3 regions of the Mesorhizobium sp. RIZ17 genome follow, and region 1 is predicted to be linked to each of the others. Evidence: predicted binding sites of a transcription regulator. Region 1 holds the regulator's gene; each other region holds the start of a gene.
The links. The regulator PhoB, encoded in region 1, activates phosphate uptake and scavenging genes when phosphate is short. The targets are predictions, from matches to a motif close to TGTCATNNANCTGTCAT.
Positions count from the first base shown of each region.

Region 2: a site for PhoB is predicted at 3,531-3,547, ahead of WDX12_RS23890 (inorganic diphosphatase). Genes of this name have one in related genera too.
Region 3: a site for PhoB is predicted at 3,586-3,602, ahead of WDX12_RS32205 (esterase-like activity of phytase family protein). Genes of this name have one in related genera too.

Region 1 covers NZ_CP147861.1:1,238,451-1,243,415, forward strand. The annotation lists gene WDX12_RS06100 (ROK family protein) at 1-859, shown strand, start outside; gene phoB (phosphate regulon transcriptional regulator PhoB) at 1,188-1,877, opposite strand; gene phoU (phosphate signaling complex protein PhoU) at 1,894-2,601, opposite strand; gene pstB (phosphate ABC transporter ATP-binding protein PstB) at 2,622-3,425, opposite strand; gene pstA (phosphate ABC transporter permease PstA) at 3,422-4,273, opposite strand; gene pstC (phosphate ABC transporter permease subunit PstC) at 4,277-4,965, opposite strand, start outside.
Region 2 covers NZ_CP147861.1:4,927,904-4,932,868, forward strand. The annotation lists gene WDX12_RS23860 (hypothetical protein) at 155-346, opposite strand; gene WDX12_RS23865 (DUF982 domain-containing protein) at 416-703, opposite strand; gene WDX12_RS23870 (DUF982 domain-containing protein) at 731-1,033, opposite strand; gene WDX12_RS23875 (low affinity iron permease family protein) at 1,214-1,558, opposite strand; gene WDX12_RS23880 (ferritin-like domain-containing protein) at 1,680-2,192, opposite strand; gene WDX12_RS23885 (cysteine hydrolase family protein) at 2,330-2,926, opposite strand; gene WDX12_RS23890 (inorganic diphosphatase) at 2,934-3,530, opposite strand; gene WDX12_RS23895 (cold-shock protein) at 3,806-4,015, shown strand; gene WDX12_RS23900 (hypothetical protein) at 4,123-4,317, shown strand; gene WDX12_RS23905 (hypothetical protein) at 4,737-4,943, opposite strand.
Region 3 covers NZ_CP147861.1:6,600,142-6,605,106, reverse strand. The annotation lists gene WDX12_RS32215 (MFS transporter) at 1-436, shown strand, start outside; gene WDX12_RS32210 (MATE family efflux transporter) at 443-1,909, opposite strand; gene WDX12_RS32205 (esterase-like activity of phytase family protein) at 2,017-3,498, opposite strand; gene WDX12_RS32200 (LacI family DNA-binding transcriptional regulator) at 3,772-4,797, opposite strand.

The sequences.
Region 1 (4,965 bases):
ATGCGTGGCGATCGTCCGGCGCCGGCTGCAGGATCCCGACCTCGACGTGAGCAGCGTCGCCCGCATCGCCATGGGCATCCAGGGCATCACCGATTCCCACGCACGGGCCATGCTGTGGTCGCCGATAACGCCGCTGACCGACATTCCTTTCGCCGACATCCTCGAGCAGGAATTCGGCATCCCCGCCACCATGGAGAACGACTGCAACATGATGGCGGTGGCGCTGCAATGGCGCGACCCCGAGCGCTATCGCGACGACTTCATCGCCATCCTCCTGTCGCACGGCATCGGCATGGGTCTGGTGCTGAAGGGCGCGCTGTTCACCGGCACGCATTCCTCGGGCGGCGAATTCGGCCACATGATCCACCGCCCGGGCGGCGCGCTTTGCCGCTGCGGCCGGCGCGGCTGCGTCGAGGCCTATGCCGGCAATTACGCGATCTGGCGCAGCGCCATGAAAATGAGCGAGGACGCCGAGCCGGTCGACGTCGGCGACGCCGACATGCGAGCCCTGGCCGCCAAGGCGCGCGAGAAGGACGGCCCCGAGCGGGAGGCTTACCGTCGGGCAGGCGAGGCGCTTGGTTTCGGTCTCGGCAGCCTGTTCGCCCTCATCGACCCGGCGCCCGTGGCCATGGTCGGCGTCAGCGCGGCCGCCTTCGACCTGATCGAGCCGGCGCTAAGGGAGGCGATCGCCCAGACCGCGGGCGGCCAGCACTCGGAATCGATCTCCTTCGACACCGAGCCTAACGAGCTGCCGCTGATCCGCGAAGGCTGCGCCATGCGCGCGCTGACCTTCGTCGACCAGGAGATTTTCGCGCCGGGCATGCAGGCAAGAGCGGGCAGCGGAAAAAACGTGGCCTGAGCGGCTTTGAAGTGACCGCTGGTCGCTGAGGACAGCAGCAGACGCTTGAGATTAGCGATGGCCCCGCAGCTTCGTCATTCCAGGGCGAAACAGGAGCGAAGCGACGCAGCGCAGACCCTGGAATCCATGCCGTTACTTCGATCGTAGGCGCAGCGGAGCAGAATTCTGCACCGCCCCGGCGCGTCGAAGTCACGGAATGGATCCTCGGGTCTGCGCTGCGTCGCTACGCTCCTTGCTCCGCCCGTGGATGACGACGCTAGAAGCGTCTCGGCTAATCACCATCGCAGATGCCGGGAGCGGAGCCCGTCAGCGCTTCCGCGCCCTATCCCTAATCCTCCCTGATCGCGTAACCCGCCCCGCGAATGGTTCGGATGACGTCGGGCATGCGGCCGTTGTTGACCGCCTTGCGCAGGCGGCCGACATGGACGTCCACCGTGCGCTCGTCGATATAGATCGTCTCGCCCCAGACATTGTCGAGCAGTTGGCTGCGCGAGAACACGCGGCCAGGATGCCGCATCATGAATTCGAGCAGGCGGAACTCGGTCGGGCCGAGCCTTATCTCGCTCTTCTTGCGGTAGACGCGATGCGACTCGCGGTCGAGCACGATGTCGCCGACCTTGAGCACGCTGGACAGCACCTCCGGCTTGGCGCGGCGCAGCAGCGCCTTGACGCGCGCCATGAATTCCGGCGTCGAGAACGGCTTGACCAGGTAGTCGTCGGCGCCGGTCGAGAGCCCGCGCACGCGGTCGCTTTCCTCGCCCCGCGCCGTCAGCATGATGATCGGCAGCCGCTCGGTCTCGGGCCGCATCCTGAGGCGCCGGCAGAGCTCGATGCCGGAAACCGCCGGCACCATCCAGTCGAGCACGAGCAGGTCGGGAACGTTTTCCTGAAGGCGGATTTCGGCCTCGTCGCCGCGGGTCACCACTTCCACCTGGTAACCCTCGGATTCGAGATTGTAGCGGAGCAGCACCCCCAGCGGCTCCTCATCCTCCACCACCATGATGCGTGGCGCGATCATCGGGGTAACCTTCTCGTCAGGCCGCCGGCGCCGACATTGCCGTCTCGTCCTGCTTGGGACGGTTGGCGGGCAATTGCGTACCGGTGAGCACATAATAGGCGTTCTCGGCGATGTTGGTCACATGGTCGCCGATGCGCTCGAGATTCTTGGCGCAGAACAGAAGATGCGTGCAAGCGGTGATGTTGCGCGGATCTTCCATCATGTAGGTCAACAGCTCGCGGAAGACGGACGTGTATTTGACGTCGATGCGCTCGTCGTCGTTGCGCAGCTTGGCCAGCGCAGTGGCGTCGCCCACCATATATTCCTGGGTCACGGCCTGGACCTGGATCAGCACCAGCTGCGCCATGGAATCGATCGAATGCGTGAGGTCGCGCGGCGCGGTGCTGACGCCGACCGCGCCAACGCGCTTGGCGATGTTCTTGGCAAGATCGCCGATGCGTTCGAGATCGCCCGCCATGCGGATCGAGCCGACAACGTTGCGCAGGTCGTCCGCCATCGGCTGCCGCTTGGCGATCAGCGTGATGGCGCGGTCGTCAAGCTCGCGCTGGCGCGCGTCCATGATGGCGTCGTCGGAGACGACGCGCTGCGCCAGCGCATTGTCGGTTTCGAGCAGGGCCCTGGTCGCGCCGCCGACCATGGAGCCGGCCAGATCGCCCATGTCGTTGATAAGCCGGCTGATCTGCCTCAGATCCTCGTCGAAGGAGGCGACGGTATGTTCGGCCATGATGATGTCCTCGTATGAACTCAGCCGAAGCGGCCGGTGATGTAGTCCTGCGTGCGCTTTTCGCGGGGCGAGGTGAAGATCTTCTCGGTCCGGTCGAACTCCACCAGCTCGCCCAGATACATGAACGCCGTCTGCCTCGACACGCGCGCCGCCTGCTGCATGTTGTGGGTGACGATGACGATCGTATAGTCGGCCTGCAACTCGTCGATCAGTTCCTCGATCTTGGCGGTCGACAGCGGATCGAGCGCCGAGGCCGGCTCGTCGAGCAGGATGACCTCGGGCTTCACCGCCACGGTGCGGGCGATGCACAGGCGCTGCTGTTGGCCGCCGGAAAGGCTGAGGCCGCTGGCGTTGAGCTTGTCCTTGACCTCGTTCCACAGCGCGGCGCGCTTCAGCGCCGACTCGACGCGGCTGTCCATCTCGGCCTTGCTGATCTTCTCATACAGCCTGACGCCGAAGGCGATGTTCTCGTAGATCGACATCGGGAACGGCGTCGGCTTCTGGAACACCATGCCGATCTTGGTGCGCAGAAGGTTGAGGTCCTGCGAGCGGTCGAGGATGTTCTTGCCGTCGAGCAGTACCTGGCCCTCGGCGCTCTGCTTCGGATAGAGCTCGTAGATGCGGTTGAGCACGCGCAGCAGCGTCGACTTCCCGCAGCCCGACGGGCCGATGAAGGCGGTCACGCTGCGCTCCGGCAAGGACAGGTTGATGTCCTTCAGCGCCTTCGATTGGCCATAGTAGAAATTGAGGTTCTTGACCTCGATCTTGGCCTTCTCGACGGTCGTGTCGGCTACGTTCAGGTCGGTGGACAACATCGGTTTCATCTGTCCTCTCTGCGTCCGGTCAGGCTGCGGGCGATAATGCTCAGCCCGAGAACCGTAAGGGTGATTATGAGTGCGCCCGTCCAGGCCAGCTGCTGCCATTCCTCGTAAGGGCTGAGGGCGAACTGGAAGATGGTCACCGGCAGGCTGGCCATCGGGGCATTGAGATTGCTCGACCAGAACTGGTTGTTGAGCGCGGTGAAGAGAAGCGGCGCGGTTTCGCCGGAGATGCGGGCGATCGCCAGCAGGATGCCGGTCACGATGCCGGACAGGGCCGCGCGGTAGGCGACCGAGCGGATCACCACCCAGCGTGGCGCGCCGATGGCGGTGCCCGCTTCGCGCAGCGCGTTGGGCACGAGGTTCAGCATGTCCTCTGTGGTGCGCACCACGACGGGGATCACCAGGATCGACAGGGCGACGGCGCCGGCAATCGCCGAGAAGTGCCCCATCGGCCGTACCATCAGCTCATAGACGAACAGGCCGATGATGATCGATGGCGCCGACAGCAGGATGTCGTTGATGAAGCGCACGATCGTCGTGAGCTTCGAGAAGCGCCCGTACTCGGCCATGTAGGTACCGGCCAGCACGCCGATCGGCGTGCCGACGATGATGCCGATGATCGTCATGACGATGCTGCCGTAGATGGCGTTGAGCAGGCCGCCGGCGTCGCCGGGCGGCGGCGTCATCTGCGTGAACACGGCCAGGTTCACCCCGGAGAGCCCCTTATAGAGCAGCGCCCCGAGGATCAACGCCAGCCAGGCGAGGCCGATGCCCGCCGCGACGACGCACAGCGCCATCATCACGGCGTTCTTGCGTTTGCGGCTTTGGTGAAGCGATGCGGCAGTCGACATCGGTCAGGCTCCCGTGCGGCTATCGATGCGCAACAGCATGTAGCGTGCGAGCGCGAGGATGATGAAGGTGATGATGAACAGGATCAGGCCGAGCGATACCAGCGAGGACGTATAGAGATCGCCGTCGGCCTCGGTGAATTCGTTGGCGATGGTCGCCGAGATCGTCGTGCCCGGCGCAAACAGCGAGGCGCTGATGCGGTGGGCGTTGCCGATGACGAAGGTGACGGCCATCGTCTCGCCGAGCGCGCGGCCGAGGCCGAGCATGACGCCGCCCATGATGCCGACGCGGGTATAGGGGATGGTCACGCGCCGGGTCACTTCCCAGGTCGTGCAGCCGATGCCGTAGGCCGATTCCTTCAGCACCGCCGGCACCGTGTCGAACACGTCCTTGGTGATCGAGGTGATGAAGGGCAGCACCATGATGGCGAGGATCAGCGACGAGGTCAGCAGGCCGATGCCGTAGGGCGGGCCGGCAAACAGGCTGGAGAGCCCCGGTATGCCGTGGAAAATATAGATGATGAAGGGCTGCACCGTCGTCTGCAGGAACGGCGCGAAGACGAACAGGCCCCAGATGCCGTAGATGATCGAGGGAATGCCGGCAAGCAGCTCGACCGCAATGCCGATCGGGCGCCGTAGCGGGCGCGGGCAAAGCTCGGTCAGGAAGACGGCGATGCCGATGCCGATCGGCACGG
Region 2 (4,965 bases), 3.2 Mb from region 1:
TCCATTTACCCGGTGTCCCTCCACGACAGTTGCTGCTGTGGCACTTATGCGGCATCCGGGGGCGGTCGGGTGTGACGCCTGTTGGCCCGCCGCCGTTCTTCAACGGGGCGGCGGGCTTTTTACGCGATATGCGCTGCTCGCGGTCCTAGGAGCTCTAGGTGCGGGCATTGAGGCGTTTTCCTGCAAGGTACATTAGTGCCGTCGCGGCACGGTTCCTGCCCAAGCCGGCAGCTTCCGCCTGTGCGAGCAGGCCATCGAGAGAGCCGGCCAACGCCTCCTGGCAGTCGCTGTCGTACCGGGCGGCGTTGACCTCATTGACGGGTTTTCCAACGGCTGGTTCTGCCATCGAGGTTCCTCGTCAATCATCTAGGTTTGGTGCGAGGCGCCCCGACAGCGGTCGTAGGCGCCCCGATCCTCATTGGTGATGTGACGGCTGGGCCCATCCGACGGCGGGAGGGATTGCTCCGTCCTCGACAAGGATATCCTTCTTGCGCGCGAACGCGGCGAAAACGCCTCGCGCGGTTTCCGCGTCGACGTCGCCAATCAAAGCCGCCTTGCAGGCACGGATGGCCGCTTTCTGCTCCGGGCTATTGCCGCACCAGTCGATCGCGAACTGATAGGCGTCGACGACGGTGTTCAGTTGCCGGGGAAAGCCTAGTCCGACCCAAACGTGAAGGGGTTTCTCGAAAGGTTTGGAAAGCATCGCGAACTCCCATACACCGCGATACTTTCAAACAGCCAGTCCGCCGCCGCGGCCGCCTTTGCCGGTCATCCATGGCAAGGGGACACTCACATCCTCAAGAATTCTGACCGACTTTGCGAAACCGCAAAAGGCATCTCTGGCGGCAGTCAGCGGATAGCCGCTGTCGAATGCCCGCTGGCAGGCACGAAGGGCCGTTTCAAAGATGGTTCCGCGCCTGTTCTTGGGCCACGCGTAGAGAAATTCCAGAGCATCTTCCAAGCACGCGATTTCCTGGATGAGGCTGTTTCCGCTCTTCACGAAAACGGGGCTGTCGAACATCCGGTCGTTCATAACGTCCTCCAATCGAACGAACAATTGAGTACAAGCCACGGCTTGGGACCGACAGAGGCCCAAGCCCAGCGGCGATATGGGTTTGTGGATTTTGACCGTCAAGAGCTTTCCCGGTCGCTGCGAGAACCGGCGCGTCTCGGAGGGATGAATAGCGGCTATTCGGCCAAGGCGCCGTCCGGCTTAGGTGTTAGCCGCCTTTCTCTTCTTGGCTGCCGCGCAGCGCGCCCGGAACGCCTCGACCTCGGCTTCGGTAAGATGCTCGATACCGATGAAATCATTCTTCGCATGGCCTGAGCGGATTAACTCGTCGAGTTTGGCCTGGATCGCCGCGCCGTCCCGGTTCTGGGTGTTCTGGATCAGGAACACCATCAGGAAAGTGACGATTGTGGTGCCGGTGTTGATGACAAGCTGCCAGGTCTCCGAATAGTCGAAGACCGGACCGGTTGCCCCCCACAGCAGAACCGATCCCAGGCATAGGCCAAAAGCCAACGGCCTGCCGGTGGCATGAGCGACGGCCGCCGCCATGCGATTGAACGCTTTTTCCATGGGATGGTACTCTGGGGAATGGTAGCAACGAGCCCCGGCAACCTGCCAGGGCTCGGCGGAAGCCGGACCGAGCGAATATCCGGCCGTGCGCGGAGCGCCGCTAGGCAGCCTCGGCAGCTACATTGACGGCGGATTCGGCGAGTTCGGTGAGCGCTGCGTCCGTTTCCTTTTCCTCGGCCAGCGTCTTGTCGAGCAGATTGACAGCTTCCGTCAGGCCGAGTTCCTGCGCCCAGGTCCTGAGCGTGCCGTAGCGCGAAATCTCGTAATGCTCGACGGCTTGGGCGGCGGCCAGCAGGCCGGCGTCGAGCGAGGGCGAGCCCTTGTACTCATCCATGATTTCCGCGCCTTCCTCGGTGATGCCCATGATGGCCGCGCAGGTCTTTCCCACAGGCTTCTTGTCGATCACCTCGAACACTTCCTCGAGACGCGCGACATGCTCCTCGGTCTGGTCGCGGTGCTTCTCGAAGGCCGCCTTCAACGCATCGTCCTGCGCCGCCTTGGCCATCTTGGGCAGCGTCGCCAGAATCTTCTTTTCGGCGAAGTAGATGTCTTTCAGCGTGTCATGGAAAAGTTCGTTGAGGCCCTTGTTCGAGGCCGCTTTCGTCGTCGCCATTTCTGCATCTCCTGGTGGGGTTGGATCATCACCAACACGGCCGCCCGCAAGTTGTTCCGAATAGATTTTTTGCCGGTGAAGGCCCTGGACCCTCAATTGTTATTGACGAGGCTACGCGTTGATCTTTGGCGCACGGGCTAAGCCCAGGACTCCAGGATTTCATCCACCGGGGCGACTTCCACATGGTGCGAATATCTTTTGGTGAACAGCCTGATGATGCTGTCATAGGCTTCGTCGGAGGTGCTGCAAATCGCATCCTCCGCCAGAACCGTTCGAAAGCCGAAATCGATAGCTCCAAGAAGCGTGGCCAAAACGCACATGTCGGCCTCGCCTCCGCTGACGACAATTGTGTCAACATCCTCGGCTGCAAGCGCGCGCCTCAACCTGCCTCCGAACCAGGGCGAATAGACGGGTTTGTCGAACTGTCGTGCCGGCGGAACGAAATCCTTCAGCTCCGGCGCCAACTCGATGATGTCGTTCCCTGCTTTTTCAAGCGTCATTTCTGCCCAGCGCTCATAGTAGCTGCGCCACTGGCCATGCCCTTCTCCTGCCCGCAGTGCCGGAATGAAGCGGGTGAAGATGGTTCGTGCCGGCCACCGCTCGGTGAGCCGAAGCACCTTGGGCAGAATCTGGGGAAACCACTCGACCGCCCACGGTCCGGGCGGCATGAACATGCGCTGCATGTCGACGCAAAGATGCACGGCGTTTGCAGGAATAGGGCGGGAGACGGGCATCAGCCGCTCACCGATTTGCGAGTTTTCGCTTGAAGGATTTCATTCCCTTCGTCAGCGAGGCCCTGGCCTCGGCCGCGTTTTGCCAGCCCTTCAGCTTGATTTTCTTGCCGGTACCCAGCACCGAGGAAAGGAAGAACTGCTCTATTTCCCGGCGAAGATCTTCAGGCACATCGACTGACGCCACGGGCTCATCCGGCGCGTCTTCCTTATGAGGGCAGAAAATGTACCGGTCGTTGCGGACTTTCGAGCCGTCGGGATCGCGCTGCTTTACCCTGAGCGCGCCCAGCAGGTCGCATTTTATCACGACCCCCGGAGCGCCGGCGGCCTGGTGGATGACGAGCCCGTCCAGCGGATCACCATCGTCTCCCAGCGTCGATGGCACGAAGCCCCAATCGTAGGGATAGGTGTTACCGACAGGAAGGGGGTGGGAATATTCGAACACCCCGGTCTTCGGTTCATAGGCGAGTTTCGCGGCCGATCCCCGCGGTGTTTCCACGACCACGCGGAACCGGTTACGAGAAGTTGCCGGAAGCGTCAGATAATTAGCCATTGCCAAACCGGGAGCCGACCAAACCACATTGCGCAAGGTGAACTTCACCGGCACCTGAATGTTCCATGACGAAGGAGGTGGCCGGCTGAATCGCCCAGGCCGAGATGCGCAGGCTGGCTCACTGCGAAAGGAGGGCCTTGGATAAATATATCCGGGGTTGTCTTGCCGGGAGTCAGTTTAAACGCTATATGTGTGATATCGATCTTGCTGAACGAACGTTGTTTCTGGCGCCTTTGTGCCCCGACGATCTTCCCTCTCAATTTCGAAAACTGTGACGTTTGGCATTCGGCCAAGCGGCGGTAATTTGCGTCGATTTGAAAGGAAATCGTATGACTACTGGAACCGTGAAGTTTTTCAACGCCACCAAGGGCTTTGGCTTCATCGAGCAGGGCGGCGGCCAGCCGGACGTGTTCGTTCACATCTCTGCCGTGGAGCGCGCCGGGATGCGTTCTCTCGTCGAAGGCCAGAAGGTAAGCTTTGACGTCGTCAAGGACGCCCGCAGCGGCAAGAGCGCCGCGGAGAATCTGCAGGCCGCCTAAGCCATGCATCGGCGCCTTTGACCACGGATGTACTGGCACAGGCGCTGGGGCTTTGAGGGAAGGTCGGGTTCGCCCGGCCTTTTTCATTTTGTATAGCGAGGTAGCACATGGCTGATACGAATGTGTTCAAGCCGAAAGGCGACGCCAAGAACGAGGCCACCACAAAAACCGCGCGCGCCATCATCGACGGGGAGGCGGCGGCCAGAATTGCAAAGACGGCGCGTCTTCGCGAGGCCAGACTGGCGCAGGAGCCAGTGGAGGAGCCGGTAAAGAAGGCGAAGAAAAAGGCCGCCGGCAAATAGGGCGCCGACCTGAGATGCGATCTGCGGAAGTCGGGCTGGCGTTTCGGTCTTCCCTGAAACACTAGCGTTCCAACTGCGCCGTCGTATGGCAGGTCAGGGCCGACGCAGCCCCGATTCACGCAGCGGCATTGGGCCCTGCTTCGGCGTCACCGGAAGCCGAGAAAGCCCAAAATGGCAATGACGATGACGACCGCTCCTACGAGCCAGATGATATTGTTCATGTCTGCTCTCCCAATGCTGACGTTCCGGCGCTGGCGCCGGCAAATGCAGCGGTCATGATGGCCATGGCACCAGCGCTCTTTGAAATGAGTTTGGCCTTCATGCTCTATTATCGATGCCTAATTTAGAAATAACTGCAGTGAGATAGCGTTCCTGAGGCGAGATAGTTCCGGTGAGCGCGAAAAACAGAAGAACTCTGATCAGTGCCGGCTCTTGAGGAACCTCGCCTCGCGCACCAACGAGGTCCAGTCGGTGCCAATGAGCTTGATCAGTTCGCGGGCGTCGTCCTCGGAGATGTCCGTGTCCTTCGCCAGCCGAAGGGCTAGCAATTCGACACCGCTCTTCGCTGGCTGAGCCGCTTTGCCGTTCTCGGCGTGGCGTGTCTTGCCGTCATTTCCGCCGATCATCATCCGCCTCCTTCCAGTAGGA
Region 3 (4,965 bases), 1.5 Mb from region 1:
CGAAGCCGGCGGGCTTTTCTTCGAGCTGTCGATCGTGGCGGCCGTCACCATCCTCGCCACCGCCAGGCTCTCCAGCCGCGCCACCATGCTCGCGGCGCTGGCGCTGATGATCCCCGCCGTGGCGCTGGTCGTGGCGGCGCAGGTCTACGCTTCGATGGCGCTGATGATCGCCGCGACGGCGCTCTGTGGCGTGGCGGCGGCTCTCGGCTATCGCGGCGGCTTGCAAGTGGTCAATCAGATCGCGCCCGCCGACCGTCGCGCCGAGGTGGTGTCGGCCTTCTTCATCTGCTGCTTCTGCGGCAACGCGCTGCCGGTGATCGGCATCGGCATTCTGTCCAGCATGGCGAGCGCCACCGCGGCAAGCCTGGCCTTTGCCGGCATGATCATCGTGTTCTCGCTGGTGGCGCTCGGCTTCGGCGCCAGATACGCGCGGTAGGTTTAACTATTCGGTCTCCGGCAGGAGTTGCGCGCGCTGGCGGGGCACGCCGAGGCCGGTGTCGGGCGGCTCGCCGGCGGCCGGGCGGTCCTCGATCATGTGCATCGTGCGCCAGCGCCCGAAGCGATAATAGGCGGCGGCGAGCACGAGCGAGGCGATCGAGCCGGCCGGAAAGCTCCACCACAGCGCTTCCTGGCCGATGACGCTGCGCATGGAATAGGCAAAGCCGGTGCGAATGATCAACACCGAGATGATCAGGATGATCAGCGGCGGCATGACGGCGCCGGTGGCGCGCACCGTGGCGAAGAGCACGATGGTGACGCCGAACAGGATGAACGACCAGGATGCCACCTTGTTGATGTGGGCGGCGATGTCGATCGCGGCGCTGTCATTGCTGAGGAAGAGGCTGAGGACTGCGCGGTCGAAGGCGAAAAGCAGCGCAACCAGCGCGCCGGTCAGCACCAGGTTGAAGCCGACGCCGGATGCCGCGACCTTGCCGATGCGGTCCCAGCGCCCGGCGCCGACATTCTGTGCCGCCATCGAGGAGACGGCGGCGCCGATCGCCAGGGCCGGCATCTGGATATAGGTCCAGAGTTGGGCTGCGATGCCGTAAGCGGCGGCGACCTGGGATCCATAGGAATTGACGATGCCCATCACGGTCAGCGCCGCGGCCGAGATGACGATCATCTGCAGGCCCATCGGAATGCCCTTGGAGACGACGATGCGCAGCAGCGCCGGGTCCGGCCGAAGCAAGGCCAGATCGCTGCCTGCCAGCCTGAGCGGATGTTTGCGCACATAGAGCACGATGAGGATGGCGATGACGCTCACCGTCTGTCCTACAAGCGTCGACGTTGCCGAGCCGGCGATGCCGAGCTCGGGGAAGGGGCCGATGCCGCGGATCAGCAGCGGGTTGAGCACGACGTCAAGCACGACCGCCAGCGCCATGAAGACGAACGGCGTGCGCGAATCGCCGGCGCCGCGCAGCACGGTCATGACGAAGGACAAAAGGTTCATCATCGGCACGGCGACGAAGATGATGCGTAAGTAGGCGCGCGCCAGCGGCAAGGCATCCGCCGGCGTGCCGAGCCCGGTGAGGATTGCGTCGACCCAGACCCAGCCGCAGACGGCGAACACCACGGAAACCAGGAAGAAGAAGGTGGCGCTGGTGCCGACGATGCGCCTGGCCTCGGGCAGGTCGCGGGCGCCGACCGATTGCGCCACCAGGATGGTCGCCGCCATGCCGATGCCGAACACCGTGCCGAGGATCAGGAACAGCACCAGATTGGCGTTGGAGGTCGCCGTCAGCGCCGCCTCGCCGAGGAAACGGCCAACCCAGACCGCGTTAATCGAGCCGTTGAGCGACTGCAGCACGTTGGAGCCCAGCACCGGCAGCGCGAACAAAAGCAGCGTGCGCGGTATGGGGCCGCTGGTCAGGTCGGCGGTCCGCCGGCGGGTGGGCTTTTCGTCATCCATGGCAGCACCGAAAATGAATCAGGCCCGCGATGCTATCGCAGGCCTGATGCTCATGCATCCCTTCCGCGCTCGGTCATATGCCGCTCGACATACGATCCGAAGCAGAACTAGTTTGCGGCGAGGCTGTTCCCAGACAGACCAGGCAGCGTGACCTGATAGACGAGGAAGGTGGTGTCGACATCGGCGCCATCCTCGGCCTTGTACGAAGCTCCGACCTGGAAGCCGTCCTGGGTGAGGAAGTCGTTGTCGTTGGCGACGAACAGGAAATAGTCGTCGGGCAGCTTGGGGTCGAGCACAGAGACCAGCGACATCGCTTCCCACTTCTCCGAGAGGTTGTTCTTGTCGTTCGGCGCGCCATTGTGCAGGCCGAAGCGGCTGAGCTCGCCCTTGTCGTTGATGTCGATGAACGAGGTGAGCTTGGCCGGCGTCACCGACGGGTCGAGCACGCCCTTGGGCGCGACCGGCTTGTCGGCGGCGTCGAACGGGCCGTTGGCGATATCGGTCGCGGCGGAGAGGTCGACGATCTCGATCTTGCGATAGAGCGACTCGTCGCCCTTGAGGCCCTGGCCGTTGCCCGAGTCGCGGGCCAGCATCAGGAAGCTCTTGTCGGAAAGCGCGACGATCTCGCTCTGGGCGGCGATCTTGGTCTTGCCCTTGGCGTCCTTGAACATCGGCAGCGGAACGACATATTCGTGCGCCAGCTTGAGGTGGGCGAGGTCGGAAGCGTCATAGACCAGCGCGCGGGTGTTCTGGCGCGTCGAGCCGGAATCGCCGCCGTCCTGGCGGGCCGCCGACTGCAGCACGGCGATCAGGAACTTGCCGTCAGGCGTCATCGACATGCCTTCGAGACCCTGGTTGTTCTGGCGGCCGGTCTCGGGATCCTTCGGACTGGGCTCGGCTGCGCCCGGGCCGGGGTTGTCGGAGGCGAAGTTCGGCTTGCCGTGGCGCATCGGCACCAGGGCCGCGGGCGGCTGCGTCGCCGACATCAGGCGGCCTTCGGCCGAGAAGCGATAGATGTTGGGGCCATATTCGTCGGAGATGAACATCGTGCCGTCGGGCAGCCGCACGATCGCTTCGTCGTCCAGCGCCAGCTTGCCGTTTTCGGCCTGCGGCAGGATCGGCATGCCGCCGGCCGCTTCGCGCACGCCGTCGAGCGGATCAAGGCCGGTGGAATCAGTGCCCTTGTCGTCGGCCAAGAGCATCGTGTCGGCGAGCGTCGCCCTGACGCCGGTCTGTTCCTGTCCGGCGGCCGGCGCCGCGCCAGGAGCGGTCGGCGTCAGCTCGATCGCGATGGTGTTGACGCGAGCGCGATAATCGGTGGTGCCGACGACATTGTAGCCGCGATCCGGCAGCAGCCAGAGCGAGCCCTTGTAGCCCGCGCCGTCGCGCGCCCAGCCCTTGGTGTCGATCGCCATACCGGAACCCGAACCGAAGGTCTCGCCGAACTTGTCCTTCTGGCTGGCCGGGATGCGACCGATGCCGACGAGCCCTTTGTTGACATAGGCGACGCCGTCGGCGAGCGCCGGGGTCAGCGCGGTGAACAGGGCGAGTGCCGCGCCGAGCGCGGTGGTTCGGTTGAGATGTTTCATGGATATCCCCTTCGTGACGAGCAGATCGGAGCAGGCGTCGCATCGACAGCCGCCAGTAGTTTCCGCCAAGCGGTCTAGGACGCCAACGTGATGGTTGCGTGACAGGAGGGGCGCCCTTCTCCTTCTCCCCTTGTGGGAGAAGGTGGATCGGCGCGCAGCGCCGAGACGGTTGAGGGGTGTTCCAGCGGAGTGAGACGCCGGCTTTCCCTGGAGCACCCCTCATCCGTCGCCTTCGGCGACACCTTCTCCCACAAGGGGAGAAGGAAAGGCGCTTCAATCGCTCTCGCGCGCGATCAGCTCCAGCGGCCAGACTTCGCGTATGATGCGTGTGCCTTCGGGCCCGGCGAAGGCGGGAAGGGAGGCGAGCAGCATCTCGGCCAGCCGCCGGCCCATGGCCTCCAGTGCCGGACGGAAGGCGGTCAGCGTCGGCGAGAAGTAGCGGCAGAGCGGCGTGTCGACGATGACGATCACGGCCATGTCATGGCCCGGCCTGATGCCCATCTCTGCCAGCGCCTTGCAGCCGCCAAGCGCCATCGCGTCATTGTTGAAGATGATGGCCGTCGGTGGGGCCTTGGAGCGCATGACTTGCGGCGTCACCTGGTAGCCGCCGGTCTCGTTGATGAAACCGTCGGCGATCAGGTCGGGGTCGACCTCGATGCCGTGCCGCCTCAGCGCCTTGCGGTAGCCGTCGAGGAACAGGTAGCCGAAGTTGAGATCAAGCGAAGGGCGGATGGCGGCAATGCGGCGGTGGCCGCGCGCGACCAGCCGCTCGACGGCTTCATCACCCGCCCTCTCGAAATCGATATCGAGCGAAGGATAGGTGTCGCCGCCGGACTGACTTCGGCCAAGCGTGGCGAAGGGAAAGCCGGCCTTGCTGAGATAGTCGATCCGGTCGTCTTCCCTTCGCGTATTGGCCAACACGACCGCGTCGGCCCGGCGCGTCTCGACCACGCGGCGCAACCGCTCCTGCTGATATTGGCCGGGCTCTCCCATGACGACCATCAGATCGAGGTCATGCTCGGCGAGCTTCGCCTGCAGCCCGATCAGGAACGGGATGAAGAAGGGCTCGCCATATTGTTGGTCGCCCGGATGCGGCTGCAGCATGAAGGCGATCGAGCGGGTGGCGCCTTGCCTGAGACTGCGGCCGGACTGGTTGGGTGAATAGTTCAGCTCTTTGGCCGCATCGAGCACGCGCCTGCGCGTATCGGCATTGACGTCGGCACGGCCGTTCAGCGCGCGCGACACGGTGCCGATCGAAATGTTCAGATGACGCGCAAGGTCGTGAATGCTGGACGCCAAGAGCCACTCTCCCTTGCCTTGGCCAGAGCAATTCCAGGAAAAGCGCGAAGCGGTTTCCGTTCGGAATTGCGTCAAAAACAAAGAGTTAGACCGGTTCACCGTTTTCGTAAACGGTGAGCCGGTCTAGCATTGGCTGCCGCCCGGGCCAAGGCTTCCGGAAGATTTTTG